Regions from separate parts of the Lactobacillus sp. RTP31084st1_F9_RTP31084_210423 genome, predicted to be linked through region 3. Evidence: predicted binding sites of a transcription regulator. Region 3 holds the regulator's gene; each other region holds the start of a gene.
The links. Region 3 encodes Rex, which represses fermentation and respiration genes when NADH is low (regulators of the CRP and FNR family bind a similar motif). Its sites were predicted from a motif close to TTGTGAANTANTTCACAA; they were not measured.
Positions count from the first base shown of each region.

Region 1 (8,276 bases), on a different contig from region 3:
TTGGCCTTATACATATCATAGACCTCCTACACTTAACCTTACTTTTTCAAAATTCATTTTAAATACAAAAAACTTTATTTTCAAGTATTGTAAACGCTTTATTTTGGATATATAATCATCCATGAAAAAGGTTAATACATTAAGTTTAAGAGGAGGAAATTATGAATTATTTACTAATCAGTCATGGTTCATATGCAAAAGCCACTTTGACAAGTTGTGAAATGATCACTGGAACTTTAAGAAATGTCAAAGCAGTTGAATTCAAACAAACTATGAACCAGCAAGATTTACTTCATAGCATAGAAAATACAGTAAGCAAATTCAACAATCTAGATAAACTTGTATTAATTTGCGACATCAAAGGTGGTACTCCTTTTAATACCGCTCTTCTTTTTAAGAAACAACATCCCGACATTAAAATTATTAGTGGTCTCTCTTTAGGCTTACTCTTGCCAATTGCTACTGGCACTTCACTAGACGACTCAATAAAGCAAGTAGCTCAAAACATATCTTTTTTTACCGAAGCAAAGTCTATTAAGAAAAAAGTAAACGATGACCCTGATTGGGATATACACCAAAAATTAACACCGCACACTATTAAAAATGTACGTATTGATGAGCGCTTAATTCATGGTCAAGTTGCAACAATGTGGACCAACAAAATTGGTGCGGATCGAATCATGGTTGTAGGAGATGATATTGTCAAAAGTTCCATTCAAAAAACCGCCTTAAAAACCGCCGTGCCAGGTGGAGTACATTTGAGTATTTTGACCATAGATGGCGCAGCAAAAAGAATTAATTCCGGTAAATATAATGGTCAAAATGTATTTCTGATTGTACGTAATCCACATATACTTGTAGAACTTTCAAAATTAAATGTTAAACTACCGGAAATCAATGTAGGTAATATGTCCAGTAAAAGTAATTCAAAGCAAATTGCTAAAAGTGTAGCTGTTACTAATGACGACATAAAAGAATTTAATTATTTAGATCAGCACGGTTCTCATTTATATCATCAAATGGTACCAGCTGACGATCCGGAAGATTTTATGAAATTAATTTCAAATGTAAGTAGAGGAGAATAATTATGGCTTGGTGGCAAATACTTTTATTAACATGTTTAGCTTTCTGGATGATTATTGATCAAATCACAGTCGGAATCTTATGTAATTATCCGTTGCTAATTGGATTCGTAGCAGGAATCATTATGAATGATGTTAAAACCGGTTTAGTTGTTGGTGCTACATTACAATTAATGGTTTTAGGTGTTGGTACTTATGGCGGAGCTAGTATGCCAGACTTTATGACTGGAGCTATTGTTGGTACTGCTTATGCTGTAATGACAGGTAAAGGGGTAGATTTTGCTATTGGACTCGCTGTTCCTGTTGGCCTTCTGATGGTTCAACTCGACGTTTTAGCAAGATTTTTAAATGTTTTCTTATTACATAGAGTTGATCATTTTATTAAATTAAATGATACAAAGCAGGCAGCTAGAAACGTTGTCTACGGTGTCTTCCCATGGGGACTTTCAAGAGCCATACCAGTATTTATCATGCTAATCGTTGGTGAAAAATTCATTCGTCAAGTTTTAGCAGTTACCCCACAATGGCTAACAACTGGATTGAAAGTATCTGGAGGTATCTTACCAATCGTTGGTATTGCAATTTTACTTAGATATTTACCCACTAAAAGATTCATTACTTTTTTAATCGTCGGTTTTATTGCTGCGGCATATCTAAAAATTCCAATGCTTGGTGTCGCTCTACTCGGCTTTGCAATGGCTATTTTCTACTATCAAAAAACAATCAAAAGTTCAGAAGACCATGAATCAAACTCTACAGTAAATAATGCTAATGGAAAGGAATACGAAAATGATAAAGGAGAATATGAAAACTAATAGTTTAAGCAAAAAAGATCTATTTCGTGCAAATTGGCGGTGGCTATGGAGTAGTCAAATTTGTTGGAATTATGAAAGAATGATGTCTACTGGTTACTTTTATACCGTACTACCATTTCTAAAGCGTTTTTATAAAAAAGATGATGAACGTGTAGAAATGATGGAGATGCAAAATCAATTCTTCAATACAAATGCTTATGTTGGTGGATTCATTGTAGGTATGGATTTAGCTTTGGAACAAAAAGAAGGACATAAAGCTAAAGATACTATTGCTGGTATTAAAACCGGTTTAATGGGACCATTAGCCGGTGTAGGTGATACTATTTTTGGAGTTATCTTGCCAACTATCTTCGGTTCTATTGGTGCCTATATGGGACTCAAAGGTAATCCTATTGGTGCTATCTTATGGCTTATCGTGAACTTCATTGTTTTATTCCTAAGATTCGCTTTTCTCCCATTAGGCTATACTGAAGGCGAAAAATTGCTTAGTTCAGCAAAGGATAAGCTTAATGCTATAACTGATGCAGCAGTATTATTGGGAGTTACTGTCGTAGGAGCCTTAATTCCTACCGTCGTAACCGCTAAAGTTCCATTAGTATTCAAGTCAGGAAAAGTAGTTTTAAAAGCTCAAACAGTATTAGATCAAATTATGCCAGCTTTGGTTCCAGCTCTACTTGTTGGTCTAGTTTATTGGTTACTAGGTAAAAAGAATGTTACTTCAACTAAAATGATTATTTTTGTATTGATATTAGGTATCGTCTTAAGTTATTTCCATATTTTAGGTGCTTAGATTATATTTTTAATATAAAAAAACTTACCAACACTACAAAAGTCAGTAAGCTTACAATAATTATGTTTGTTACTAATGAAGTAATTCATTAAGTTCATGTAAAGCAACACATAATAGGAACAGTGTTATATTGCTCACACCAATACACCTCCTTATTAGAAAGTGGGGCGTAAATTTAACACGCAAAAATATTTTATCAAATCTAAAAACATGTTAGAATACTTTATAGGAACAGTGTTACTATCTGCTTTATAATTTAATGCGCAGAATAGTGCTTAGGCGGTCGTTAGGCCGTTTTTTTTATACCAAAAAACTGCGGTCCGTGTTGGATCGCAGTTTTTCATATACTCACATCATTAAACTAATGTCTTGAAGCACCACTTACTGCATCTGCAGCTTCACCAGTTAATTGATTTTCCTTAGTGACAGGATACGGCTTCATAACACTCTTACTCGTTGAAGAAATTCCCCAATCAGCAGTGTAGTCAAGATGATCAATTTTAGCATGTTTAATATCGCCAATCGTCTTACAACCAGTCAATTGCATGTCAATCAACAATTCCTTATTCAATTGCTCAATAACTGACTGAACACCTTGAGCACCACCAAGTGCTAAGCCGTATAAGAATGGACGACCAATACCAACTAAGTCAGCACCTAATGCCAATGCCTTAAAGACGTGTGAACCACGACGAACGCCGCCATCAAGGATAATTGGAACGGGGCGATCGCAACTCTTCACAGCCTTCGCGATTTCAGGCAAAACATCAATTGTAGCAGGAGCCCCATCAACTTCACGGCCTCCGTGATTAGAAACTACAATTCCATCTGCACCAGCACCAATTGCAAGCATCGCATCTTCAGCACATTCAACGCCCTTAACAATTACAGGCACATCAGCAATGTCCTTAATCTTACGAATATCATCTGGCCCAATATTTTGAGCAGATGAAGCGTACATTTCAGCAACGCTTTGTCCCTCTCCTTTTCCACCAGTCCATTCATTAAAGAAAGCAAGTGGAACAGGATATGTAAAGTTAGTCCGTAAATTTGCTTCACGATAGCCACTAACTAGCGCATCTACAGTTAAGAAGAAACCGGTAAAGCCGGCTTTAACTGATTCTTCAATTACCATTTTATTAAAGTCCCAGTTCTTGCTTAGATATAATTGCATAAACCGTGGGGAGTCGCCTACTGCGCTTTGCACATCTTGAACACTCTTATTTGCATAGGTACTCATTCCAAACAAAGCACCGGCAGCTTTTGCACCCTTAGCAGTATCAATTTCGGCTTCGGCATTTGCAATACCATGGCAGGCAATTGGACAGATCATAACTGGTGTCTTTAACTTCATCCCTAAAAATTCAGTATTCAATTCTGGATCCTGCATCCCAGTTAAAGCACGAGGCACGATTTGAAAATGGTTAAAAGCTTGTGTATTATTCCGCCAAGTCCATTCATTTTCTGCACCACTAGCAATGTAGTAATAAGCAGCTTCTGGTATTACATATTTTGCTTCGTTTTCCAGTTCATCCAAGTTAACCATGTGTAGTTTTTCTTCTCTAGTACTTTGTGGGAACCCCTTATAGTAAGTTGTCATCGATATTTCCTCCAATCATTAAGTAGGTTTCTATACACCTTAATTTTAGGACGATTTCATTAATTTATTAAATAAAAGCTATTATGAAATAATTCACTAAGTCCGATATGCTCACTATCCATGTTCTTTGTAGCGCTTTCTTTAGTTAAAATTCGTGTTTACATTTATTTATCAGAATGCTACACTGTAAAAGTTGCTTATTTAAAGCTAAAAAGCGAACATTATGTCTGGAGGACAAAATGAATTTTATCAAAAACTACTTTCATTTAGAAAAGTTGGGAACTAATGTTAGAACTGAATTTATTGCAGGTCTAACAACCTTTATTAGTATGTCTTATATTCTCTTCGTTAACCCAAGTGTTCTTGGTGCTAGCGGCATGAATACTGGCGCTGTATTTACTGCAACTGCTTTAGCTGCGGCTCTTGGTACAGCAATCATGGGTATTGTAGCTAACTATCCGATTGGTGAAGCACCTGCCTTAGGTATTAACGCCTTCTTTGCCTATACCGTATGTATTGGCATGAAGGTATCTTGGGAAACTGCCTTAGCCAGTGTTTTTGTTGCATCAATTATCTTTATTTTAATTACTTTATTTAAATTAAGAGAAAAGATCATTGACTCTATCCCTTCAGACCTTAAATTTGCCATTTCATCAGGTATTGGTCTTTTTATTGCCTTCCTAGGTTTACAAAATGGTGGTTTAATTGTTGCTAACAAATCTACTTTAGTTGGTTTAGGATCTCTTCATAATCCGCTTGTTTGGATTACAATTTTTGGCTTAATCGTTACTGTAATCTTAATGATTTTAGGCGTTCCAGGTGCGATTTTCATCGGAATGATTGCTGCCTCAATCTTTGGCATTTGTACTGGTCAAATTGCCGTACCACACAAGTTTATTTCTTTAGCACCAAGTCTTGCACCTACTTTTGGTCAAGCAGTTTTCCACGTTAAAGACATTAATTCTCTGCAAATGTGGGTTGTTGTTTTAACTTTCTTACTTGTTACATTCTTTGATACTGCTGGTACTTTAATTGGTCTTGCTCAACAAGCTGGCTTTATGAAGAACAACAAAATGCCACGTGTTGGTAAAGCATTAGCCGCAGATTCAACTGCTATGATGTTTGGTTCTATCTTTGGTACTTCACCTGTTGGAGCCTTTGTTGAATCAAGTGCTGGTATTGCAGTTGGTGGACGTTCAGGTTTAACTGCAGTCTTTGTTGCCATCTTCTTCCTGATTTCAATGATCTTTAGTCCATTACTTGGGGTGTTCACTACTCAAGTAACTGCTCCAGCCCTAATTATTGTTGGAGTTTTAATGGCACAAAACACTGCTCACATTCACTGGAACAAGTTAGAAATTGCCGTTCCTGCATTTTTGATTTTACTTGGTATGCCACTTACCTACTCAATTTCTGATGGTTTAGCATTAGGGATGATTACTTACCCAATTTGTATGGTTTCTGCAAAGCGTGGTAAAGAAGTCAGCCCAATGATGTGGGTACTGTTTGTCGTATTCATCATCTTCTTGTGGGTTTTGAATTTTAAGTAAGCTAAAATTCACTAACAAAAATACCGATTATCATCCATCTTGATAATCGGTATTTTTTTATTGCTTTTATTATCTGTAAAGTATACTTAACAAAAAGTGCGATTTTTATAAAGTATACTTTACAGCATCTATAATTAAGTCGTTCAGAGTATAATATAAGTATAAAAGTAACCTTTATTTTCCCCACTCAACTGTTTGACAATTATTATAGTAACGACAGGAGGAATAAAAATGATCATTACTGGTAAGACTATTTTTAAGCTAGTCTATATACTTAGCATAATTTTTAGTGTTACTTACATCGTTTGGAATGCTCTTCAGCATAATCCATTAGATCCAACTTACCTTTTAGTTGCTATCATTAGTATCGCAGCGATGACTTTAGTTTTTATTAAAATTAACAAAGAGGAATAATTCCATCCCACAAAAAAGCCCGTGCATTCGCACGAGCTTTTTAATTTCTAATTATATCTGCCAGCAAAAGTCTTAATATTCATACTTTAAACACAAACTTTACCAATTTAATTAGTATGTTTGTGCTAGCTCTGCTAACCTATATAGACCACCACAAAAAATAAAAACGCCGCTCTACCTATAACTTTGGCGAGTTATAGAGCGTCGTTTTCGTCATCTTAACATTAAAAGCCACCGCTCTTAAAGCGGGCTGTATAAGGAGATCCGCGGATCTCCTTTTTTCATACTTGATTATATCATAGTATTTATTAATAAATATCATTTTTAGATTTGTACATTTTACCCTAGTCTCTTCAAATTTCTAAGCAATATGATTTCTTTCCACATTTTGGACAAGTTAATTTTCTAAACTTAGGTGTGTGCGGAGATAAATTAAAAGTTAAAAATGATGGAATAAAGACATCTCCGCAATTTGGGCAAACATATTCAACTTGTTCATAGTAATACCTTGATAATCCCCAAGCTGTTGCAAAAACTATTGCAATTAAAGCTACGACTTCAATTACTAATATTGTCGTCATCTTCATCTGATATAAATAAAGTGCAGTTCCAATTCCTGCTATCTCAAATAGCGTTAGGAGTCCACCCCATACCAAGAGTCTGCTTCTCAAAGCTGTCAAATTCTTTTCTTTTCTCATAATACTTGTAATGTCAGAAAAATTGGTTAATGCGGCAGATAAAACACCTATTTTTTGTAAATGTTCTATCTGTTTTTGCTTTGCAGTCAATTCGTTGATTTTTTGTTTGTTTTCTTGATACTGCTGCTTTAAAAGCAACTCAAGCGATTTACTTCCGCGCTCATCTTGAATGAGCGTTTTTATTTGTTTCAACGAAAAGCCAAGATCTTTTAGAAACAAAATTAATTCTATCTGCCTTATCTGTTCTTTTTCATAAAAACGATAGCCATTCTCTTCCGTATAAGCCGGCTTAACAAGCCCTTTTTCATCATAGAATCTTAGAGTACGCGTACTTACTTCCAGCATCGCAGCTACTTCACCAATTGAATATTTTTCTTGCATTACTTTCACCTCCTAGCTTCAAGATATCAATTAACGCAAGGTCAAAGTCAATATTTAAATTATAAAATATTATATTTCCCGGGCCATAATGTTCGGATTCTGCCAAAAATATGCTATTTTAGGTACTATTGTCTGCCTCTAGATTAGTTTAATCGAATAATTTTGACTATTATTCTTGAAATAGTTAATATTTTAGATATAATTTTAGTTGAAGATTCGCTTTTAGATGACTAAGAACACAAGTAAATCATTTTAAAGCTTCTTTTTCTTTAAAATACGAACATTACCACATCTGGAGGATTACATGAATTCAATTGGTAAATTTTTCCATTTAAATGAAAACCACACTTCATTTAAAACAGAGTTTTTAGCTGGACTAACTACGTTTGTGAGTATGTCTTACATTCTGTTTGTTAACCCAGCTGTTTTAGGAGCAAGTGGCATGAACAAGGGAGCGTTGTTTACTGCAACAGCCTTATCTGCTGCTTTCACGTGTATTGTAATGGGACTAGTTGCCAATTACCCTATTGCTTCTGCACCAACCTTAGGACTTAACGCATTCTTTACTTACACCGTCTGCTTAGGAATGCACGTTAAATGGCAAACTGCTTTAGCTGCTGTTTTTGTTGCTTCGATTCTTTTCATCTTACTAACTGTATTTAAAGTACGTGAGATGATTATCGATGCTATTCCTAGTGATATTAAATATGCCATTTCAGCTGGTATTGGTTTGTTTATTGCCTTTATTGGTCTTCAAGGTGGTAAATTAATTAGCAAGAGTGATTCCACTTTAGTTACTGTTGGTGCTTTGAACAATCCACTTGTTTGGATCACAATTTTTGGTTTAGTTGTAACTATTTTCTTAATGATCGCCAGAGTCCCTGGTGCCATCTTTATCGGAATGATCGTGGCTGCTGTCTTTGGCATCGCCATCGGTCAAATTCCA
Region 1 is NZ_JBCOVH010000004.1:69,518-77,793, forward strand. It holds gene AB5359_RS08700 (alpha-L-fucosidase) at 1-14, opposite strand, end outside; gene AB5359_RS08705 (PTS mannose/fructose/sorbose transporter subunit IIAB) at 162-1,085, shown strand; gene AB5359_RS08710 (PTS sugar transporter subunit IIC) at 1,082-1,897, shown strand; gene AB5359_RS08715 (PTS system mannose/fructose/sorbose family transporter subunit IID) at 1,887-2,687, shown strand; gene AB5359_RS08720 (alpha-hydroxy-acid oxidizing protein) at 3,049-4,287, opposite strand; gene AB5359_RS08725 (NCS2 family permease) at 4,527-5,837, shown strand; gene AB5359_RS08730 (hypothetical protein) at 6,069-6,251, shown strand; gene AB5359_RS08735 (MerR family transcriptional regulator) at 6,605-7,330, opposite strand; gene AB5359_RS08740 (NCS2 family permease) at 7,635-8,276, shown strand, end outside.
Region 1: AB5359_RS08720 (alpha-hydroxy-acid oxidizing protein) is a predicted target of Rex. The motif match lies at 4,369-4,386, and genes of this name have one in related genera.

Region 2 (8,276 bases), on a different contig from region 3:
AATGAAGAAATCATAAAAGTTGTTCAAAATGAGCTTGAAAGAAATGGAATATATCGAACGCAAAAAAATGCCAACGATTATGACAGATTGTTAGTTCATTTGAAGTATTTTATTAATCGGCTTAATAATCACGAACCAGATAGTTTACCTATTTCCGAGGGAATGATTGGAGAAATAGAAGCTAGTTATTCGAAGGCTTGGAGAATAGTTCAGAGAATAAAAGAATTAATGCAAGAAAAATTAGAAATAAAGTTATCGTTAAGCGAACAAACATATTTAACAATTCATATTCAGAGATTGATCTAAGGAGAATAAAAATGGACGCAGAAAATCAAATTACTAAAGAAGATATTTCAATGACTGGTTTTTCAATTGTTGCATATTCAGGGGATGCAAGAACTTACTTAATGCAGGCAATGGATAAAGCTAGTGAAGGAAAGATTACTGAAGCAAAAGAACTTGTTAAGAAGGCGGAGGAATCAATCAACTTAGCTCACAATGAACAAACTAAGCTCTTGAGTAAAGAAGCTGGAGGAGATGATATGGATGTGACTTTCATTATGGTTCACGGTCAAGATACATTGATGACTACAATGCTTTTGAAGGACCAGATGAAGACAATTATTAATCTTTATGAACGAGTAAATAAGCTCGAAGGAAAAAGCATTGAATAAAGTGATTAAAAACAAATAGTTTTTAAAAATTTACGAAAGAGGAGGAAGAAAAGATGAATGGTTTTACCAAAACAATGGATAAGATGAAGCCTAAATTCGAAAAAATAGCGGCTAATCCATATGTTTCAGCAGTTCGTGACGGCTTTATTGCTGCCATGCCAATTATTTTGTTTTCAAGTTTGTTTACGCTGATTGCATATGTACCAAACGCATGGGGATTTTATTGGCCAAAGGCAGTAGAAAATGCATTGGTTTTGCCTTACAACTATTCAATGGGATTGTTAGCTTTATATGTAACTGCAACCTGTGCAAAGAATTTAACGGATTATAAGAACTTAAAGCTACCTAAGACAAACCAAATTAACTCAATGAATGTTATCTTAGCTGCTGAAATTTCATTTATTATTATTGCTATTAAAGTTGGTAAGAACGGATTAGATTTAACTTACTTAGGTACGCAAGGATTAATTGCTTCATATATTGTTGGTTTGATTGTACCTAACATTTACTATCAATGTATTAAGCATAATGTAACTATTAAAATGCCAGATGTAGTACCGCAAAATATTGCTCAAACTTTTAAAGACATTTTTCCAATGACTTTTTCAGTAGCATTATTCTGGTTGGTACAAATTGTATTAAATCAATTCTTTGGTGCTAACTTATCTGAATGTGTGGTAAAAGTTCTTTCACCATTATTCCATGCAAGTGATACTTACGGTGGTTTAGCATTAGTTGCTGGTGCAATGGCATTCTTCTGGTTTGTTGGTGTGCAAGGTCCTTCAATTGTTGCTCCAGCCGTAGCCGCAATTGAAACTACTAATGTTGGTTTGAATCAACAATTAGTTCATGCCGGAATGCAAGCAAGTCATGCTTTAACTATTAACTGTCAAGACTACGTTATGAACATGGGTGGTACTGGATCAACTTTCGTAGTTCCATTCATCTTCTTACTTTTAGCTAAATCAGCTCAAAACAAGGCTGCTGGTAAAGCCGCAGTTATTCCTGGATGTTTCTCAGTTAACGAACCTATTTTGTTTGGTGCTCCAATTATCATGAACCCAGTATTCTTCATTCCATTTTTGGTAACACCAATGTTCAATGTCTGTGCTTATAAATTCTTTGTTCAAGTTCTTCACATGAACGCTTTATACAACACTTTACCTTGGACTGTTCCAGCTCCAATTGGTATTATCGTATCTTCTGGTTTTGCTGGTTTATCATTTGTTTATGTAATTTTAACTTTAGTTGTTGATACTTTAATTTGGATTCCATTCTTTAAGTTCTACGACAACGATTTGTACAAACAAGAACAAGCTAAGCTTGCTGCAGAACAAGCTTCTGGCGTAGCTACTGCTGCTGATGATTCAACTGCTAGTCTTACAGCTACTGACAAAGAAGCTAAAGAAGGTATTACCAAAGATACTAACGTAATGGTTATCTGTGCCGGTGGTGGTACTTCAGGTATCTTAGCTAAGGCCTTAAACAAGATGGCTAAAGAACGTAATTTGCCACTTCACGCAGCAGCTCGTGCTTATGGTCAACACATGGATATTATTCATGATATGGACTTAATTATTTTGGCTCCACAGATGGATAGTATGAAGGATAACTTGAAAGAAATTGCCGATCATGACGGTTCTAAATTAGTCACTACTACTGGACGTCAGTACATTGAATTAACTCAGAAACCTGATTTAGCATTTAAGTTTGTTGTTGATAGCCTTGAAGGCAAGAATGAAGATAAGTAATTGAGGTAAAAATTAATGAAAGAATTTAAATTTCCAAAAGGATTTTACTTTGGTGGTGCAACTGCTGCTTACCAATGTGAAGGCGCAACAAAAGAAGATGGTAAAGGTGAAGTAATCTGGGATAAGTACTTGCGTGAACAAGGAACAATTAATCCAGATCCAGCTTGTGATTTTTACCACCGTTATCCAGAAGACTTAGAATTATGTAAAAAGTTTCACATTAACGCAATTAGAGTTTCAATTGACTGGGCAAGAATTTTCCCTGAAGGTGAAGGAAGAATTGAGCCAAGAGGTGTTGAATACTACCACAAGTTATTTAAGAAATGTCATGAAGAAGGCGTAGAACCTTTCGTAACGCTTCATCACTTTGATACACCACAAGCCTTGCAAAACAAGGGTGGCTGGCTATCACAAGAAATGTTAGATGCTTTTGTTGAATATGCTAAGTTCTGCTTTAAGGAGTATGCTGGCGAAGTTAGATACTGGATTACCATTAACGAACCTACATCAATGGCTGGTCAACAATATGTTGGTGGAACATTCCCTCCTGCATACAAGGATCAATTTGATAAGTGTTTTAAAGCTGAATATAACCAGAATCTAGTTCATGCCCGAATTGTTAATGCTTATAAAGAAGCAGGCTATACTGGCCAAATTGGTATTGTTCATGCTCTTCAAACTGTTTATCCAGCAACAGACAGCGAAGGTGACAAGCATGCTGCTGAATTAAAAGACGTTTTAGAAAATAAGTTTTATCTTGATGGAACGTTAGCTGGTAAGTATTCTAAGCATACGCTTGCTTTAGTAAAAGAGATTATTGATGCTAATGGTCAACAAATGATTGACATCAAGTCAGAAGATGAAAAAGTACTTCTTAAAGCTGCAAAGCAATTAGACTTTGTGGGAGTTAACTATTACTTCTCGAAGTTTATGAAAGAATATCATGGTGACACCGAAATCATTCATAACGGTACTGGTGAAAAGGGAACTGATGTCAACCGTATGAAAGGCGTTGGTGAAGAAATTCACCCGAAGGACTTGCCAGCAACTGATTGGGATTGGATCATTTATCCACAAGGGATGTATGATCAATTGAAGCGTGTTTACGATGATTATCCTTTAGTTCATTCAATCTATATTACCGAAAACGGAATGGGTTATAAAGATAAGTTTGAAGGCGAAGATAAGATCATCGATGATACACCAAGAATTGATTATCTAAAGCAACATATGGAAGAAGTAGCTAAGGCAATTGAAGCTGGTATTCCAGTCAATGGTTACTTTGTATGGTCACTGCAAGATATGTTCTCTTGGACGAATGGTTATTCAAAGCGTTATGGTTTATTCTATGTCGACTTCAAGACGCAGAAGCGTTATGCTAAAAAGAGCGCATATTGGTATAAGAAACTAGCTGAAACTCGAGAAATTCCTTCTATTGATTAAAAATAAGCATTTGAAAAAACTAAGTACTGAATAAAAGTACTTAGTTTTTTTGATGGAAAAGTTTAAAAGAGTTTAAAAGTAGATATGAAGTTTAAGTGAACGTGCAGGTAAAAACCAGCTAAGCATTTAGTGTTTAGCTGGTTTTGTTTAATTTAGATGGAATTTCCGAAGAATGTCAATTCCTTGTTTTTGATATTTATTGGGAATAAAACTTTTTCTCATTGCAATTTGCATGTATGCCCAGAGTTTTTGTCCTGAACGAAGACGAATTATGTGGAGATCTTTTTCATCTTTAACGGAATTCTCCATTGCTAGAGCAATACCAACGTTTCTTTTGACTAAATCGATCATTAGTTTCATTGTTCGAGCCGTGTATAAAATGTTTGGAGTAAAATCGCCGAGCTTTGCCTCTTCTTCCAAACATTCTCTGGTTAAGTAACCTTTTTGTCTGGCCACAAACTTGCGGTTTCTTAATTCCTGGGCATCAATGACTTTTTTATTTTCCCAAGGGTCATCTTTACCGGTAATAATGACTAATTCTGTTCTATCTAAATTACGGATAAAATAGGCAGGATCGTTGATCGGCACCATCCAAGAATAGATAGCAACGTCTACGTCGCCATTATTTAAATCTTTAAATGCAGTCGCACTTCTTTCTAAGCGAGCATCTAACAGGTTAACAATATCTTCTTTATAAAATTTTTCTATAATTTCAGGAATATAAATACTACCAGCAATCCCAGAAAAAGCTACTCTAATTTTTTTAATATTGGCGTGTTTAACGTCGTAATCGATACTTGCCATTTCTTTTAAAAGGTATTTGGCTTTCTGATAAAGTAATTCACCTGCGGGTGAGAGTGTAATTTTACTTTTGCGATTCTTTTGAAAAATCAAGGGATCATCAAATCTATTTTGAAGTCGCTTGATCGCCATCGAAATTGTCGGTTGTGTAACGTTGAATGAATTAGCAGTCACGGTATAGTTCTGCGTTTCAACTAATTTGCAAAAATATAATAGATCCTTATCGTTCATATTATTATCTCTTTTATAAATATTTTTTATAAACTAATCTTTTTTAATTATAAGTTACATTTTTCACAATCACAAGGAAGCTATGATATATGCGGTTTTATAGAGTTGAGTAGTTCAATTTTATTCACAATTACCCACTAGAAAAAGTTTATAAAGAGATATAAATTGCTATGTGTAAAGGATGAAACAAGTTTGTGAGGAGAAGAGCATATGGTGTATAAGACGAAAGTATCTTGGGATGCCACATATGATGTAATTGTAATTGGTTTTGGTGGCGCCGGAGCAGGTGCAGCGCGTTTTGCTGCTGATAATAATGCAAAAGTTCTTTTGATTGATGCTGCTCCTGAAGGAAGCGAAGGTGGTAATACTAGATATGCTGGCGGTGCTTTTGCTTGGGGATCAAATTTCGATCAACTGAAAGAATACTATAAGCAGACCTATTATCCATTTGAGTATGATGAAGAAGCTTTAGATACCTTTATCAAAAATGTAATGCAAATGAAGGAGTATTCAAAAAAGTATTTTGGAATTGAAGCTCAACCAACGGGTAGAAGACCAAATGGAGAATATCCAGAATATAAAGATGCAGCTTCTATGCAGTCTCAAAGTATGACTAAAGGGATGTACAATGGCGGATTTTGGAAATTGCTTCGTAAGCAAGTTTTTGATCGATTAGACAAAATTGATATTTGGTTTGAATCGCCAGCAGAGCACTTAATTCAAGATCCAGAAACTAATACAGTAATGGGTGCTGTTATTAAGCGAAATAATAGAGAAGTAAATGTTGCTGCTAAAAGAGGAGTTGTCTTAAGTCTAGGCGGTTTTGAAAATAATCAAAGTATGATTCAAGACTTTTTAGGTCAAGGCTCGCTTGCGCCAATTGGTACTTTGTATAACCGTGGTAAGGGAATTGATCTTGCTGTTGAAGCAGGTGCGGGATTATGGCATATGTCTAACTACGATTCACATGGCTTATCACTTAGACAAAATGAACCACGAGAAAAATTTGCTTACATGATTAATTGGAAGAGCTTATTTAATGGGTCAATTTTTGTGGCAGGGGATGATGGAACTCGTTACTTTAGAGAAGATGAAGAAGATCGTCATGGCTACAAGTACAATCATGGAAATTGGGTTATGATTCCTAATCAAAATCATCCACATATCATTATGGATCAAGCTCAATATGAGCAGCTTTCTAACGATCAGTCAGCTAAGGCAGATCAAATTAAAGAATTGATTTCATATGCAATTAAAGCTGATTCAATTGAAAAATTATCTAAAAAAATTGATGCGCCATATTTAAAGCAGGCAGTTGAAGACTTTAATTTCTTAACTGATGTGAAAAAACGAGATATGTTTTTGAACAGAAAAATTGAAACTATGAGATCTTTAAAAGAAGGCCCATACTATGCAATTCCTGTTCGTCATAATATTTTGCATACACATGGTGGTGCACAGAGAAATTCTAAATGTGAAGTAATTGGACTTGATGGAAAGGCAATTCCTAATTTATATGAAGCCGGAGAATTAGGAGACATTTTTGCCACTAAGTATTTAGGGGCCAATTCAATTGCTGATTTATTAATTTCAGGAAAGATTGCTGGAACTAATGCAGCAAAAATAAAGAATAACGTAGATCTTCCAGATGCTGTTACTAGCGCAAGTCAAGTTCATGAAGATTTAAAGAGTGATGCACATCAAGTTAAGATGCATTTTGAAGCTGGTAAAAATCAAGGAATTGGGTCAAGCGATCAAGGGATTAATGATCTTCCAATTGTTGTTCGTGTAACTTTAGATGAAAATCAAAACTTAAAGAATATCGAAACGCTTCAAGAAAAAGAATCTGGCGATTTGGGTGGTCAGGCAATACCAAAATTGACCCAAGAAATGCTCGACCATAATTCTGCTGACGTGGACTCAGTTTCTGGTGCAAGTACAACTAGTAGAGCATTTAAAGATGCTGTGAAACAAGCAATAGAGAATGCTCGTAAAAGCAAATAGCTTTGGTTAGGGGAGAAGATATACAAATGTTAGCAAAAGTAAATTGGAAGGGATTTATACTTCCAGTAATTATTGGATGTGTATTGTGGATCATTACACCTTTTAGACCGGCTGCAATAACACCAATTGCATGGCATTTATTTGCCTTATTTATTGCCACAATCGTGGCATGTATTACTAAACCATTACCGATGGTTGGTTCTACTTTGGTTGCTGTTACAATTGGTACGCTACTTCATATTTTTAATATTAAAGAAGTATCTGCATCTTTTGGGAATACGACTGTTTGGTTAATTGCAATGTGCTTGTTCATGTCTGCTGGATTTATTAGATCAGGATTGGGTAAACGTGTTGCTTATCTATTTATTAGGTCTTTTGGTAAAAGAACAATTGGCTTAGCTTATTCACTTTCAACGGTTGAAACCTTAATGGCGATCGCCATTCCAAGCAATATTGCACGTGTTAATGGTATTATGTATCCAATTATTGACGCTTTATCTAGACAAATGGGGTCAGATCCAAAAGAAGGTACACAAAGAAAGCTAGGATCGTATTTAATTTTTAACGAATACGAGGTAAATATTGTAACTTCAACCATGTTTTTAACTGGATTAGCTGGAAATATGGTTGCCTTGGGTATTGCAAAAACGCAAGGAATTACTGTCTCATGGATGCAATGGTTTTTAGCAGCAATTGTTCCAGGTCTTATTTCTCTGATTTTAGTACCATTTATTTTATATAAAATTTATCCACCAGAAGTTAAAGAAACACCTAATGCTAATGCATGGGCAAGTAAGAAGCTTGAAGAAATGGGGAAAATGACGCCTGCTGAAAAGATCATGGCTTGCGTATTTGTTTTGGCACTACTTTTATGGTTATTAGGATCAAGTATCGGAATTGATGCAACTTTAGTTGGTTTTATCGCAGTTTCAATTTTACTGATTTCTGGTGTCATTACTGTTAAAGATATGATGGATCAAAAGGGTGCTTGGAGCTTGATTGTATGGCTATCAATTGTGATGCTTATGTCACAGAAATTAATGAAATTAGGCTTTTTCCCTTGGTTCTCAAAGGAATTAGGTCTAATGCTTCATGGCGTTAACTGGGTTTGGGTCTTAGTAATTCTATTCTTGGTTTACTTTTATATTCACTATATGTTCCCATCTATTACCACGCAAAGTTCAGCCGTTTTAGCAGGTTTTCTATCAATTGCACTTGGAGCTGGTGTTCCAAAGCTAATGGCGGGATTAATGCTAGGCTTTGCAGGGTCAATCTTTTGTTCAACGACTCCTTATTCAGCTGGACCAGCAGCGCTTCTTTCAACCACAGGATATGTAAAATCATCAGATTGGTGGAAATTGTCCGCAATTTT
Region 2 is NZ_JBCOVH010000001.1:1,005,513-1,013,788, reverse strand. It holds gene AB5359_RS05090 (PRD domain-containing protein) at 1-306, shown strand, start outside; gene AB5359_RS05085 (PTS lactose/cellobiose transporter subunit IIA) at 318-674, shown strand; gene AB5359_RS05080 (PTS lactose transporter subunit IIBC) at 728-2,425, shown strand; gene lacG (6-phospho-beta-galactosidase) at 2,441-3,868, shown strand; gene AB5359_RS05070 (LysR family transcriptional regulator) at 4,016-4,900, opposite strand; gene AB5359_RS05065 (FAD-binding protein) at 5,111-6,904, shown strand; gene AB5359_RS05060 (DASS family sodium-coupled anion symporter) at 6,931-8,276, shown strand, end outside.
Region 2: AB5359_RS05065 (FAD-binding protein) is a predicted target of Rex. The motif match lies at 4,952-4,969, and genes of this name have one in related genera.

Region 3 (8,276 bases):
TGAATAAAAATAGACATGAAAAAAGATCAAGATTTTCTATTTTTTGAGAATCTTGATCTTTTTCATATGGCGTAAAGATTTTTTTAACATTAAATCTTTATTTCTAGCCTATTCTACTATATTCTAAACTCTACTATTGTTATATAATTAACAAAAAATTAATAAATTATAAAAATACTAGGAGATGAAATTATGACAATTGGAGAAGCACTGTATGAAGAGCGACAAAAATTAGGATTAACGCAAGAAAATATGGTGAAGGGAATTATTAACAAAGGGCATTATTCTAAAATTGAACGAGGATTGGAAAATATTTCAATTGATACATTGTTTAGAATTATTTTGAAACACCATATTGATATTAGTGACTTTTTCAATAAAGTGAAAGACAATTATTATACTTTTGAAGATAAAAAAGCTGAAGAACTAAAGCAAAAGATAATGTACGCTTTTAATAATAATCAAAGAGAAGAATTAAGAATATATTTAAATGAAATTTTGGATTTAAAAGAGCATCAGATTTTTAAATATCGAACCGTAATTGCTATCGCATCTTTAGAAAATAATTTAGCTGACTTAAGTCCATCTTTTAAAAATAAAATAGTTACTAAATTTTCCGAGCATGAAAATTGGTTTGAAAATATTGGAGCATTACAGTTATTTTCTGACTGTATGAAAATATTTACTTTGGAACAGCTAGACTATTTTCTTAGTCAACTGTTAAAGCATTATCAAAAACATACTTATTCTGAAAGTATGCAAGAAAGAATAGCAATTATTTGCAATAATTATCTTTGCTATTGTTATAAGCAAAAAATAGTTGGAAGTAATATTCAAAATGCATTGAGCTATTTAAAAAATTTAGAACCGATTGGTCATTTTTTACTTTATAAAATATGTTATGATCTATATTTTTATTTATTTGAAGGTAATACAGAAAAAGCAGATGAAATAAAGAAATTGTTGATTAATTGTGGATATCAAGACTGTATTGAACGGTGGCAAATTTAGTTGTGTCTGACGCAACTAATTAAGTAAATATGAAAAAAGATGTGATAATTGTGAGCAATAAAATATAAGTAGGTTACGTTTACCTAGAAGGGAGGACAAAGATGAAAAATAAGAAATTAGTTGTGACTGCTTTGGTAGCTTTATTACTTTTAGTAGGCGGTGGAGTATGGTTTTATCATAATCAGACGACTGTCCCTAAAGGCTGGGTTAATCAAAGCTTAATGACTTTGGAAAAATCAGATAATAAACTGAGTAATTCTTTTTATTTGATGTTTGACAAAAATACAGCCTATCTGGCTACACGCTTAGGGGGTAATGAAGAAAGCAAACCTTCAAAATTAAGTAAAGATATTTTAAATGCTTTTTCATTGAAAGAAAATGAACGCCCACAAGCAGGTCAATGGGTAAAATTGGGCAGAGTTAAAACCGAAAAGTTGAAAAATGGTTACAAATTTAAAACGCGTAAAGTAACTTTTATTTTAAAGAAGACTGCTAATGGTGCTTATCAAAGCCAAGATGGTACTTATTGGCAATTTGTTCCAGAAGGAGTGGCAGAAAGTAAATAATCAAAATGGATATAAGTGACATTAATATTAACCAATATAAAAAATATGCCTAATTAGATTTTGTTAGTCTAACTAGGCATATTTTTATTTATAAGTATTGCAGAAATTGAGTATAGTCAATCTTGATCTTTAACTTTATTCAAATTCATCTAGTGCATCCAAGGCATTTTCCCAGTCATTATTTGCCTGGTCTAATTGCTTTTGAACAGCAGATAATTTTTCTTGCAGTGGTCCAAGCTTTTCAAATGAAGCGGCAATATCTGGATTTGCCATTTCAGTTTGAATTTCTTTTTCTTCTGCTTCTAATTTTTCAATCTTAGCTTCAGCATCGCTAACTGCACGTTCTAATTTCCTCTTTTGAGAATCACGTGCCTTTTGTTCTTGGTAAGATAGTTTACCTTTATTTTGATTAGCCGATGTGGTAGTTTCAGTTTCTGCTTTTTGTGCTTCTGCTTCTTGAGCAGCTGCAGCTTGCTTAGCCTTTTCATCTAGGTAGTAAGAATAGTTACCATTATAGATCTTAGCGTGGCCATCGCGAACAGAAATAATCTTGTTAGCTAACTCATTAATGAAGTAACGGTCGTGAGAAACGAAGAGCAATGTTCCATCGTAATTATCTAGTGCTTCTTCAAGAACTTCTTTAGCTTCAATATCTAAGTGGTTGGTAGGTTCGTCCATTAGTAAGAAGTTATCTTTTTCAAGAGACAAAACAGTTAGAGTCAGCCGCGCTTTTTGACCACCAGATAATTGACCAACTGTCTTATCAATATCTTCGGCAGTGAACAAGAAGGAAGCCAAAATAGATCGGACGTCTTTTTCAGGCATTGTCTTGTGACGATCCCAAATTGTATCAAGAACAGTTTTTGAAGGATCTAAACTTTGGAGTTCTTGATCATAGTAACCAATATCTAAACTTGCACCATATTTAATTGAACCACCTTTTGGTTCAAGCTTTTTCATAATGGTTTTGAGCAAGGTAGACTTACCAATTCCGTTAGGGCCGATAATAGCAACGCGGTCATTCTTATTGACTTGGAAGTCGATATCGGAAACCATTACCTTATCAGGATAGCCGATCGTCAGATCCTTAGCGATCAGTACTTCTTTTCCAGAAGGACGTTCGCTAGTGAAGTTAATACGAACTTTTTGCTTGTGCTTAGGTGGCTTGATACGCTCCATCTTGTCCAAAACTTTACGCCGGCTTTGGGCGCGTTTAGTAGTAGAAGCACGAACTAGGTTCTTTTGAATGAACTCTTCTTCCTTTTTAATCTTTTCTTGCTGTTTTTCATAAGCGGCTTCTTGCTGGCTATCCATCAATTCACGTTCTTTAACGTATTGACTGTAATTACCCTTGAAAGTAGTCAGCTTTCCAAAGTTCAGTTCAAAAATTTGATTAGCTAAGTGATCTAAGAAGTACTGGTCGTGAGAAACAGTAATAATTGCGCCTTGATAATTCTTTAGGAACGTTTCTAACCAATCTAAAGTGTCTAAGTCAAGGTAGTTAGTAGGTTCGTCAAGCAGCAGTACTGGTGGCTTTTGTAAAAGCAATTTAACAAAGGCAAGTCGTGTCTTTTCACCGCCAGAAAGGGTGCCAATTACCTTATTCCAAGTATTTTCTTTAAAATTAAAACCGTTAAGAATACTCTTAATTTCAGCCTGGTGGGTAAAGCCGCCTTCTTGTTCGAAGTCGTAAGCTAATTGATCATACCGCTTGAGCAAGTCTTCATCTTCGGGATGGTCGGCAATTTGCTCTTGCATTTTAGTGATTTTTTTATTTTTTTCGATTAAATCATTAAAGACAGTAAGCATTTCATCCCAGATTGTTTTGTCTTCATCGAGGCCATTTTCCTGAGCGATGTAGCCGACTTTTAATCCCTTATTAATAGTAAATTGACCACTAGTTGGTTCTTGTTGACCAGTCATGATCTTTAATAAGGTAGTTTTTCCGGCTCCGTTAGGTCCAACAAGACCGATTCTGGCATTGTCAGGAACCGAGAAAGAAATGTTACTGAAGATAATATTGCCTCCAAAACGTTGTTCGAGGTCTTGAGCTTGTGCAATAATCATAATTATTTTCTCCTAGTGCTTATTTTAACATAGTGAATCTTTTAAATTTTATGAAAATATGACCTTTGTGAAAATTGTTTCTTGATTTATCCTTAAAGAATGCCTATTATTAGTTTGATTAGTAAATATTTCACATTCGTATTTATAAAAGAAAGAGGCCTCTTAATGGATGAAATTAAGATTCCTAAGGCTACTGCCAGACGCTTGCCGCTATATTATCGCTATTTAATCTTTTTAAATGATGAAGGAAAAGAAAAAGTGTCCTCAACTGAACTTGCGGAAGCAGTTCAAGTTGACAGTGCTTCAATTCGTCGTGATTTTTCTTACTTTGGTGCCTTAGGTAAGCGTGGCTATGGCTATGATGTTAAGAACTTGCTTAATTTCTTTAAAAAGATTTTGAACCAAGATACTTTAACTAACGTTGCCTTAGTTGGTGTTGGTAATATGGGACATGCGCTTTTGAATTATAACTTCAAGCGTACTAATAATATCAGAATTAGCGCTGCTTTTGACATTAATCCTGAAATTACTGGAACAATTATGTCAGGTGTGCCTGTTTATGATATGAGTGAAATGAAGAAGCAGCTTCGTGAGCAACAAATTACGATTGCAATCCTTTGTGTACCGCAAACAGCAGCGCAAAAGACTGCCAATGAAATGTTTGATGCTGGGATTAAAGGGATCATGAACTTTACGCCACTTCGTTTATCTGCACCTTCTAGGGTTCGTGTACAAAATGTTGACTTGGCAACTGAACTTCAAACTTTAATCTATTTCCTGGATTCAGATAAAGATAAGAACAAAAAATAATTTACTATTAATATTGCTTTTGCACAAGCTTAATTAGGCTTGTGTATTTTTTATACATTTTTATTTGTAATCAGAAAGAAAATAATTTTAAGATAAATAGGCATAGAATTTTTAAATTTAGAAATAAGGTAGATAAAATGATTAAAAAAATGGCAGTTTATTGTGGTGCACGCTCAGGTAACCGCCCTGAATATGCTAAAGCTGCTTATGAATTTGGTAAAAAAATGGTAGACCACCAGATCGAGCTAGTCTATGGCGGAGGCAAGTATGGTTTAATGCGAGCCGTTGCTGATGGAGTTTTAGAAAATGGCGGTATTGTTCATGGCATTATTACTGAAGAATTAAAAGATCGTGGTGCAGCTTACGATAAGGTGCAAGATTTTCGCGTGGTCCCAAGTATGGATAAGCGAAAAGATACGATGATGAACTTGGCTGATGGGATGGTAGCTCTTCCTGGCAGTATTGGTACTTTAGAAGAAATAAGTCAAGCTATTTCTTGGACTGCAATTGGCGATAATGCTAAGCCCGTTGCTTTTTATAACTATGCTGGTTTTTATGATTATTTAGATAAGTTGTTGAAGCGCATGAATCAGGATGATTTTTTAGAAAATATTTACTTAGATACGGTCTATTTTGGAACTGATTTTGATAAGATTTTGCAGTTTATGGAGGATTATCAGGCTCCGGCTTATCGTGAATATTGATTTATTAAACTAAAGAAGCATAATCTAAATTTCCCCCTCGTATTTAGGTTCATGCTTCTTTTTTTGACCACTTAGAACTTTAAAATGACCGCTTAGTCAATTTCACTAGATTTTAATCTTATATTCATGTTTAATATAAATATCAAGAACGAAACAAGGAAGTGAGAATTGTGAAAGTTAAGCTTGAACTTGATCCAGATCAGCAAGAGACAGAAATAACGATTCATGCTAAAAGCTTAACGCCTGAAGTAGAAAGAATATATCATCAACTTCAAACTGATTCAGAACATCCTGATCAAATTGAGGGGATGATGGACAATACTTCTTATTATTTAAGTATTAACAATATTCTCTTTTTTGAAACAGACGCTAAGCAGGTAATGGCGCATACGACGAGGAATGCATATTTTGTTAAGTATAAATTATATGAACTAGAAAACTTATTAAGTGGACAGTTCATGCGAGTATCGAGATCGACTATTTTAAATTTAGATCAGATCTACGCTGTTACTAAATCGATTTCTAATTGTCAGATTAAGTTTCATGATTCCTATAAGACAGTCTATGTTTCAAGAAGATATTACCGAGATTTAAATGAAAGATTAAAAGAGAGAAGGGCATTATCATGAGAAAGGCCAGTTTTGGAAGAATTCTTTGGGGGTTAGGTTTACTTGCGGCAGCTGCGTTTTTGGTTTTAGATCAGCTCCACTTGATGCCATTAGAATTAGGCTTTTGGGCAATTTTTTGGACAGTAGTCTTTGGAGCAACCTTAATCACTTCTTTAATTAATAAAAGTTTAGGCGGCAGCATCTTTTCAATTGCTTTCCTATTAATCATTTATGCTAAACCACTTCATATTGAACGTATTGTTCCTTGGACAGTACTTTTAGCAGCATTCTTAATTTGGGGAGGTTTGAGATTAATCTTCAAAAAAAGCTGGAAGCCGACTGTGATTATCAATGGTGAAAAAGTTAATGCTAATTGGTCAGACCTGAAGGCACCACATAAATTTAAGGCTGAGCATGTATTTTCTGATACGTCTAGTTCAGATAATGATGACAATATTGTGATTAGCGAAAAGTTGTCTTCTACTTCACGTTATGTTCATTCGCAACACTTAGAAACGGTGACTGTGAATGTTTCAATGGGAGATGTTAATGTATATCTTGATTCAGCTAAGCCTGCTGGGGATGAAGTACTTGCTAACATCAATATGTCGATGGGAGATATAAATATTTACATTCCAACTTCTTGGAGAGTTGATGATCAACTTGAACATAAATTTGGTGATTTTACTATTGATGGTGATCAGCCAGCAGAAGGTCCAACATTAGTACTTCAAGGTCGTGCTAATATGGGGGATGTTACTATTAAGAGAGTTTAGAACTAGAAAAGTCAATCAGCTCTAATTTGAAGTAAAAATTAATTTGCTGTAAAATACTTGTAGTAAAGAAATACTTGTAGTATAAAAAAGAGAGCTACTGAGAATAGCTCTCTGAAGCACAAGCCGCTAAAAGTGCGGTGGCAAAATTATTATTAGCAAACTAAAAAGTCGCTATCAAACTCGGCCAAAAGTTATGGAGCGGTTTTTTTTGTTTGCTTATTTTTTCTTCCACAAATCGTGGATAGCCTTTATGAGCTTTTTTACGGCTTTTACCAACTTGGTCATATCTCGCACCAGCTTTACCAATAACAAGACAATACAATCCAAGAGCCCAATAAAGACATAGACAGCGCCAAGTAAGGCAACCATCAAGCAAAGTGTACCTCCTTTCAGTAAGATTCTGAACAATAGCTATTACACCATTGGCATCATCTCCTTAAACGAAAGTACCACCGCATATTTAACTTTTTGTGCTTGTTTAATTTTATCAAAAATTACAGACAATCCATATTGAATTTTTAAATAAATATTAAGTAAATTAGCACTTTTTAGCACTCAAACAATAAAAGTGCTAATTTTTGTGTCTAAATACTTGCTTTTCTTTTATAAACAAGGTACTATCGTAAATGTAAGTTAGCACTTATGAGATATGAGTGCTAAGTGATGTAATAATAGATTAAATATGTACAGGAGGGACTAACGTGTTACAACCAATTGGTGATCGCGTGATCGTTAAAGTAAAAGACGAAGAAGAAGAAAAAGTTGGAGGCATTGTCCTGGCTTCTAACGCTAAAGAAAAGCCTCAAATGGGTGAAATTATTGCCGTAGGAAATGGTAAGCGCAACGCAAACGGCGACTTAATTCCTATGTCAGTTGCAAAAGGTGAAACAGTATTCTTTGATAAATACTCTGGCACTAACTTGAAATACGAAGGCGAAAAGTACTTAGTACTTCGTGAAAGCGACTTATTAGCTGTCGTTAAGTAATTAAATTAGAAATAAAAGGTGGCATATAAATATGGCTAAAGACATTAAATTTTCTGAAAATGCAAGACGCTCATTATTAAAGGGTGTTGATAAATTAGCAGACACTGTTAAGACAACTTTAGGACCTAAGGGTAGAAATGTTGTTTTGGAAAAGAGCTATGGTGCTCCTGACATTACTAACGATGGTGTTACTATCGCTAAGAGTATTGACTTAGAAGATCACTTTGAAAACATGGGTGCAAAGCTTGTTTCTGAAGCTGCACAAAAGACTAACGATATTGCTGGTGACGGTACTACTACTGCTACTGTTTTAACTCAAGCAATTGTTCGTGAAGGTATGAAGAACGTTACTGCTGGTGCTAACCCAGTTGGTATTCGTCGCGGTATTGAAACTGCTACTAAGGCAGCTGTTGACGAATTACACAAGATCAGTCACAAGGTAAGCACCAAGGATGAAATTGCTCAAGTTGCTTCTGTTTCATCAGCTTCAACTGAAGTTGGTAACTTAATTGCTGACGCAATGGAAAAAGTTGGTCACGATGGTGTTATCACAATTGAAGAATCAAAGGGTATTGATACTGAACTTTCAGTAGTTGAAGGTATGCAATTCGATCGTGGTTACTTATCACAATACATGGTAACTGATAACGATAAGATGGAAGCAGACTTAGACAACCCTTACATTTTAATTACTGACAAGAAGATTTCTAACATTCAAGACATCTTGCCATTACTTCAAGAAATCGTT
Region 3 is NZ_JBCOVH010000002.1:374,148-382,423, forward strand. It holds gene AB5359_RS07190 (CoA transferase) at 1-7, shown strand, start outside; gene AB5359_RS07195 (helix-turn-helix domain-containing protein) at 193-1,011, shown strand; gene AB5359_RS07200 (hypothetical protein) at 1,113-1,577, shown strand; gene AB5359_RS07205 (ABC-F family ATP-binding cassette domain-containing protein) at 1,713-3,644, opposite strand; gene AB5359_RS07210 (redox-sensing transcriptional repressor Rex) at 3,810-4,454, shown strand; gene AB5359_RS07215 (TIGR00730 family Rossman fold protein) at 4,592-5,158, shown strand; gene AB5359_RS07220 (LytTR family DNA-binding domain-containing protein) at 5,329-5,787, shown strand; gene AB5359_RS07225 (hypothetical protein) at 5,784-6,542, shown strand; gene groES (co-chaperone GroES) at 7,244-7,528, shown strand; gene groL (chaperonin GroEL) at 7,560-8,276, shown strand, end outside.

Region 4 (8,276 bases), on a different contig from region 3:
ATCCCAATGCCTTTGTTTCCGTAATTGATGTACATGAAGCATTAGGCCAAGGCTTTACTTATGAAAGAAAAAAGAGACATATTTTCTTTAGAAGATAGTAAGAAATAACCTAGCCATTGTGGTTAGGTTTCTTTTTTTGTACTTAACTCCAAAAATAAGTAAAAAAATATAGCTTATTTGGAGTTAACTCCAAAAACTTGCTAAAAAAGATCAAAGTTTGGAGTTAACTCCAAGCTTTTGCTAAAATATATTTATAAATATACATACTTTATATATGCCAATCGTTTACTATGGAGAAACAAAACTATGCAAAAATACGTTAACCGCCCTGAATATTTAGATTTCTTAAAAAGATGGCAAAATAGACAAATTATTAAAGTAGTATCTGGCGTACGCCGTGCTGGAAAATCTACTCTCTTCTACCTATTTCGTAATTATTTAAAGGAACATGAAGGAGTTAAAGATGAACAATTCATTAGTATAAATTTTGAAAATATGAAATATGATAATCTTCGTAATGCTCAAAATTTATATGATTATCTTGAGAATAAAATTCTACCTGATCAAATGAATTATATTTTTCTTGACGAAATCCAACACGTTAAAGAATTTGAAAGAGTAGTTGATTCATTATTTTTAAAAGATAATGTCGATATCTATTTAACTGGTTCTAATGCATATTTCCTAAGTAGTGAAATTGCTACACTACTTACTGGTAGATATGTAGAACTTAAAATCTTGCCATTATCTTTTTCTGAGTTTGTTGCTTGGCATAAACAAAACGATAAGTTTACTAATAATGATGACATGTTCAATAAATATCTTGAAAGTTCTTTTCCTTATACCTTATTTATTGATACTCCTAAAGAAAGAAATGAATATCTTCAAGGCGTTTACTCTACAATCGTCTTGACTGATATTGTTTCTCGGTTAAATATTAAAGACACACCGGTTTTAGAGCGAGTTATTCAAAACCTCTACTCTTCAATCGGCAGTCAGGTTTCTATTAATAAGATAACTAATACTCTCAAAAGTGCTGGGTATTCCTCTAGCAACAAAACGGTTGATCGATACTTAGGCGGTATTCTAGACAGTCTATTAATGTATGAAGCAAAAAGATATGATATCCATGGTCGTCAACTCCTAAATAGTCAGAGTAAATATTATGGTGTTGATATGGGAATTAGGAATATTCTCCTGCCTGACCATCAAGAAGATTTTGGACATATTATTGAAAATATTGTTTATTTAGAGTTACTTAGACGCAATAAAGCAGTTTATGTTGGAGAAAGCAATAAATACGAAGTGGATTTTGTCGGGATTAACGATATGAATGAGCTTTCCTATTATCAAGTTGCTTTAACCACTATGGATGAAAAAGTTTTAAAACGCGAATTGAGATCGCTAGAGCAAATTCGTGATTCTTACCCTAAATATCTGTTGACTTTAGACACTATCAACCGCACAGCAAATTACAACGGTATCCAAAAACTTAATTTAATTGATTGGCTATTAAACTAATTAAAATGGCAGCAGATCTCTACTAATCTGTTGCCATTTTTTAACTCTCGCGAACTTTCGCGCGCAAAGTGAGAGTTCGCGAAAGTTCGCGTTTTTTGCGAGAGTTAAACTAAGAATCCTATGATATCAAGGATCTTCAATACTTTAGAGAGCAAAAGTTGTTGCTTCATTCAAACCAACTATAATTTTAGCTTATAATCTTTTGAATTTTTATTCTTCAAAGAAATCATCATCAATATCATACAATTCATAATTTTGACGAATTTGTACCCCCACTTTGTACTGAATCATCAAATTTGTCAGCATTTCCCCATCAACTAATGCAATATTCAACTGCTTTGCTGCATCCCTTGCATCATTAGTAAACGAAGAAGTAGTAATAAATACACCACGATCTGCTTGTTTACGTCTAAGTGCACCAAAAAAGCTATTAATTTCAGGACTACCTACAATATTTTTTTCTGAATATCTTTTAACTTGCACGTATACTGTACGCAAACCTAATGGATCTTGATTAATGATTCCGTCAATACCACCGTCATTAGATTTCTGAGTTACGACGGATTGTCCATTAGTCCCTTTATATCCCATCTCATTTAAAAGCCGGACCATCATATGTTCAAATTGATAAGGATCTGTACTGCGTAATTTAGCAATTAATTGTTCAGATAAATCACTACTTTGTTTATCAAACCAATCTTTGATTTGCTTTTCAGTTAATTCAAAAGTTTGATCTTCAGTGATATCATTATCAATTTCCTTTTTATTTTTCAACTTATTTTGGTGTTCAATATATGCTGGCTGAGAATGAACGAAATCACGTGTAATATTCAGTCCGTATTTAGCTAATGCTTCTTTTCCGGTTTCACTTATCCTATAGATACTTCTTTTAGGTGAATTAAGTAAACCCGATAATTTTAGCTCACTTAAGGCCCATCCGACACGATTATATGCGATTAAATCGTGATATTTAGATGCATATCTTAAATTAGCAAGTTCTTCAGGTAAATCAACTTCATCAAGTACTGCTTGATCCAATTCTTTCCCTATCCATTCTCTTTTAGTACTTGCCACCTGCAATACAGGACCAAGAAAAGCAACCCATGTCGGCATTCCATTATCACTATGCTTTAAAGTTCTATAATCAATCATTTCTTTTTCCCTGACATTTTTGTTATATATTATTTTTAGTGCAGTTAAATATCCATCTTTAAATGCGCCATAATTTTTAATTTAAATTATACCAAAAAACGGTCGAAAAGCTTTTCGACCGTTTTTACAACCGCATTGTGATTGTAAATTATTTTATTCCTTCACATTTTTCAAAGCCTTGCGGACGGCTTCGCTGATTGCCCGACTTGTAGCAAATGCACCAGAAACCGCATTAACATCTGGAGTGTTTTCTTTAACAATACGCTCTGGAATAACCTTAATTATATTCCTTGCCTTTGTTATCGCTTACAAAAAATATTATAAGTGTTGACTACGGCTTTGTATAATAATTAGCAACGCAGGGTTATGATTGTGTTATTTAATTTAGGATGAAAATAAGCTACCTGCCATGGCTTTGGTAGGTAGCTTATGTTGTCGCTATTTCTGTTTTAATTTTTGAATTTCTTCTCTTAGATCTTTATTTTGTTTTTCAATTTCATCCAACTTTTGCATGATCTCTTCAAGCTGAGTATCTTTATCATCAGATTTATTATCTTCTCTCACAAAATATGTTGTAATCGAACTTGTTAACATCCCAATTACACCAATTCCTACTAGCATTAAAACTAATGCTACTATCTTTCCCACAAAAGTATGCGGAGAAATATCACCATAGCCAACAGTCGTTGCAGTAGCAATTGCCCACCAAAATGACTGCGCTAAGGAAACATGCTCAGTCATAGAGTAAGTAATAGCACCAATAATTAAAAGGCTAAGACTAGTATATAGAAGATAAATTAAACCATTAGTATAAAGAATTTTCCTCAATCTACCAGTTAAACCAACTAATCGCAAAACTCTAAGCAAGCGCGTAAGTCTCGCTAGTCTTCCTAGTCGAGCTAGTCTGAAAAGTGTAAAAAATCCATTTACTGGGATGATTGATAATAAGTCGAAAATATTATGTTTAAAGAAACTCCATTTATTCTTAGCAATAATTAGACGATAGAAATAATCTATCGCAAAAATTATTAAGATGCCATTGTCTACCCACATCCATATTCCAGTATTTAAATTAATAACTGAAGCATAGTCTAGGATAACAAGAATAATAGATATTACAGCCAGAATGGCTATTATGAAGTTGTATAGTTTTACTTTTTTAGACATTGTTTTACTTTATAAAATTATACGGCACTAAATATACATTTCCTTTTGTTCTAGTTAATGCAACATAAAATTTATTTTTAATTACCACTGACATTGAACTTAAATCATTCCTTTTTAAAGCATTCGTTAATGTAGATGTTAAGAATATTATTACATTAGTATATTCCATCCCCTTTGAAAAACCATAGTTTATCATTTTAGATTCATCAGCATTAAACTTATCTCTAATTTTATCTTTTTGTCTTTTATCATAGGTTAATAACTTACAGTCTTCACTATTTATTAAATAAACTAATTTTGAATCGTCAATGTACTTTACTTCACCTAAAATATTTGTATTTTTACTTTGTATATCAATACCTAAAACCGATTTAACAAATTCACAAACTTTTGGTGGAACACGATAGCTACTTTTTAATTTTCTATTATCAATATCAAAATATCTAGTCTTTAATCCTAACTTATCCCTAACAAATCTTTCTTCACTCATATTCGAAGTAAATTTATCATATGGTGATATTTTTAAAGACGTTTTCTCAACACAAGATTGGTATAAATCACCCACTAAAATTAATTTTAAACTTGATGTCCTATAAATCTGTGCCCCTAATTTTTGTAATATTTTCAATTCTGGATTTACAATATCTTGAAATTCATCTATAACAATATAATCATAAAATTTTTCTAGCCTCTTAACGGCATTTTCAAACACAAGCTGATTTCGTTTTTCAATTAATAAGGCTGATAATTTATCACCAAAAAGTGCGCCAGATTCACTTTGCCAAAAAGCTGAAGACTTCTTTTTAATATACTTGCTATTGTTAATTTCTTTGCTATTTCTAAAATATAATCCCGAAATATCATAGTTTAATTCTAGATTTTCTCTTATAGATAATTTATATGGTGCAATTAATTCTCTCTCTAAAAATTGATAAAACGTAAGCACCTCATAGTCTTTAAAAGAAATAGACGATATTTGAAGTTTATCTTTTAAATTTTCAGTATTTTGACGCGTATATGTAATAAACAAAACATTCTTATTTTTAAATTGCTCTTTCAATCCAGAAGTAATAAAAGTAGTCTTTCCAGTACCTGCTTTCGCTAAATATATTATTCCTTTAACCATTTTAATCCTTCTTCAATATATCCTGGAATATTATACGTTCCATTTTCATATCTAGAACGCATTAGTAATGCTGACTGACTCTTATTATTTAACATAAAAGCTAACTGCCGTGATGGCATATCTTTTTTATTGTATTTAAATGTTCGTGCGTTTTTATTTATAGGATACTCTCCATCTATCTTATTTTTATTTGATTCATATTCAGATACTTCAAATGTAAAATTATTTGGATTCATATCACAAAAAATTTTTATTGAATCATATTGAGTATTTTGATTTTTTATTTGTGCTATTCGATTTCCCTTGTTATCATCTGATTCAACATCAGAATCGTTATCCGTAAAAATCACCATTTTTCCTTCTGAAAATTCAACTAATTTTATAAAAGGAGCATAATATCGACCTCGCATAGATAAAATCTCATAGTCAGACATGTCTTCACCAAGAGACTTTTTAATAAAAGTTCTCATCAAAATATATTCAGCTGCTCCCTCTACTAAAATTATTTTTTTGGCTATTAATAAACGCAAAAAATCTATATCATCTCTTCTTTTAAAAAACTCTTTTGTTTCTTCATCCAACTGCTCATTAAAATGTACTTCTTGCTTTTCTTCTTTTAATGAACGAATCCAAATTAGATTTTCTAAATCTAATCCCGTTACTATTTGAGAATTGTGAGTAGTTACGATTAATTGATTTTTTAAACTATTTAGTTGATCAATTTGCTTTCGTGTATTGTTAGCCGTTAAATGATTTTCTGGTTCTTCAATTACAATAAGCTTTGAATCTAAATCTAAACTTAATTGCGTTTTAATTAAATTCTCCTTTCCACTTCCTAACTCTTGAAGTGATACATCTTTCGAACTAACATCAACGATTGAATCAAATTTTAAACTATTTGGATCTATATTTAGATGATATTGGTTTTCATTCTTGTTATTTATATTATCAAATAGAGTTTTATTTATAAGTCTAAACTTACTTTCAATAGTAATACGTTCCCTAGTTGTCAAATTATTATAAATTTGACGAGCAAACATATTAAAAGGATTTCCTTCAAAATTATCATTATCAATAAATATGCTCTTTAAGGGATCCATCATACTTCGGTATATGTTTCCAGCAAAAGTTTTGTGTTCTGTTTTATACATACTAAAAGGGATAGTGAATGTATCCCTACCTTTATTCTCATTTATAAAATTAGTGTATTCCGATAAAAATTGATCATCAAAACAATATTTAAAACTTATACCGTATTCGTTGCTATGGATACCAGTACTATCCTTATACTCACCATTAAGTTTTTTTAATTTTAAATTCTTGTCTTCTTTTTCTACCCCAAAAACAGCAATCAAACTGAAATAAGGTAATTCGTCTACCAAATGACTATTAGAATTCTCAAATTGCTTTTTGACTTCACTATTAATATATTTGGCCAAATATGACACCCCATTAAATTCAAAGCGTGATCCCTTTAATAATAATCTTAACGCTTGAACTATTGTTGTTTTCCCTATCCCATTGTCACCAATTAAAATATTTTTATTAGGATTAAATTCAAATTCTATATTTCCTTTATATCCTTTAAAGTTATTTAATATTAATTTTTTGATATAAATCATTACATTACTCCTCTACTATATTTTCATTACTTAATTTTTTTGCTAGAGGAAAGCAAAAAGATTAATTATTTTAGTAGTAATCCGTTGTTGCTCCGACAGAGGTGGAAAAGGTATAACTTTTGGCTTTAATCTTGGCACAGTCAATTGGGGAATACTGGATCCATCACCTTTTTCAATTAATTCTTCACTCTGTAAAAAATAAGCATTTTAAATATTCTTTATTATAAGGAACAAATGAAATCAGACGAATAATTGGGAAGAAAGGGATAGATCTATATTCAACATGTCCTACTGTCCCCCTTGCTGATAAGGTTATCGCATCTTTTTTTACTCTAGGAGTTTTAGTAAAACCGTATAGGCCTTTATCTTTTAGTCCATTTGAATAAATTGGGAAAGGATTATCTGCATTTTTATGTTTGGAATAATTTTTTGGCTTATCTCCACCGGCAAAAATTTCTCCAATATCACCCAGCCTTACCCATTCCCAACTATCGGGAATATCAAACGGCTTTTCTTTATCAGTAATCGGAGGAAGTGGCTTACTCTTCTTAATCTTCTTTTCCTTAATCAGCTGTTCTTTCTCCACCTTAATCTTTTCAAGCAAAACACTAGCTGGTTCATCATGGGGATCTTGCTCTATTAATTTTCCGCGCATTGCCAAATCCAGTACCTTCGACTTCAGCAAAGTCTGAAGTTTTGTGTATTGTTGAGTAGAAGATTCAACTTTGCTCTGATAATGGTGGAAGTGGTATTTTAAGTTCATTAATTAAAGTTTTATTTAGCGTTTTCCCCTTGATAGCAGGTGTAAACTCTCCCATCGTGCTAATTATAGGAAGCAAATAATATAGATAATCCCTAGTTATATAATCTTTATTAATAAAAGGAAAAATAGAAATTATAGCTTCATTATGAACAGCCGGTACATCTAATATACAAACTTTTCCTATAGATAATTTAAAGCTCATCAATAATGTGCCTTTAGGAACTAAATTATTTTTAAAACTATCTTCTAATGCTTGATTTGTTATTTCTTCTTTTAGTTTTATTCAATAATCTTTTATCTTTAATATCACTAATTGAAACCCATGGAATAGTTCCATTTTCCCAATATTTTTTATTTCCTCTTCTTGGCGTTTTTCCTAAAGAAAAACTTACTATATCACCAAACTTCACCCATTCCCAACTATCAGGAATATCAAAAGGCTTTTCTTTATCAGTAATTGGGGCAAGCGGCTTAGTTTTCTTAATCTTTTTTTCTTTAATCAGTTGCTTTTTTTCAGCTTTGATTTTCTCTAAGAGTTCACTAGCTGGTTCATCATCCGGATCTTGTGGAACTAATTTTCCACGCATTGCTAAATCTAAAATTTTTTCTCTCAAAGCTTGTGCATCACAATCTAAAGTATTAATCTTCACTGTCGTCAATTCCTTCTAATGCCTTATTCAGTTCTGCAATTGCCTCGCTAATTGCTTTTGACTTATTATTCATTTCAGACAAAATTTCATTTAACGAACGATTATCTTGCTCTTCTTCATCATTCATCCAAGAAATATCTAAGCTAGTATTAGGGCGCTTTATAATTTCATCAATTGTAAACTTACGCCAGCGACCATTTGGATTCTTTTCTTTATTCCAAGTTTCCTTGCGCTTAGAGCGATCATCAACGCAAAATACCTTTTCAAAATCTTCA
Region 4 is NZ_JBCOVH010000001.1:423,561-431,836, reverse strand. It holds gene AB5359_RS02210 (YitT family protein) at 1-98, shown strand, start outside; gene AB5359_RS02205 (ATP-binding protein) at 307-1,521, shown strand; gene AB5359_RS02200 (restriction endonuclease) at 1,732-2,673, opposite strand; gene AB5359_RS02195 (FMN-binding protein) at 2,827-2,934, opposite strand; gene AB5359_RS02190 (potassium channel family protein) at 3,112-3,840, opposite strand; gene AB5359_RS02185 (AAA family ATPase) at 3,845-4,966, opposite strand; gene AB5359_RS02180 (ATP-dependent endonuclease) at 4,951-6,588, opposite strand; partial or broken gene AB5359_RS02175 (restriction endonuclease subunit S) at 6,631-7,243, opposite strand; gene AB5359_RS02170 (restriction endonuclease subunit S) at 7,308-7,553, opposite strand; gene AB5359_RS02165 (restriction endonuclease subunit S) at 7,591-8,001, opposite strand; gene AB5359_RS02160 (class I SAM-dependent DNA methyltransferase) at 7,991-8,276, opposite strand, start outside.
Region 4: AB5359_RS02195 (FMN-binding protein) is a predicted target of Rex. The motif match lies at 3,013-3,030, and genes of this name have one in related genera.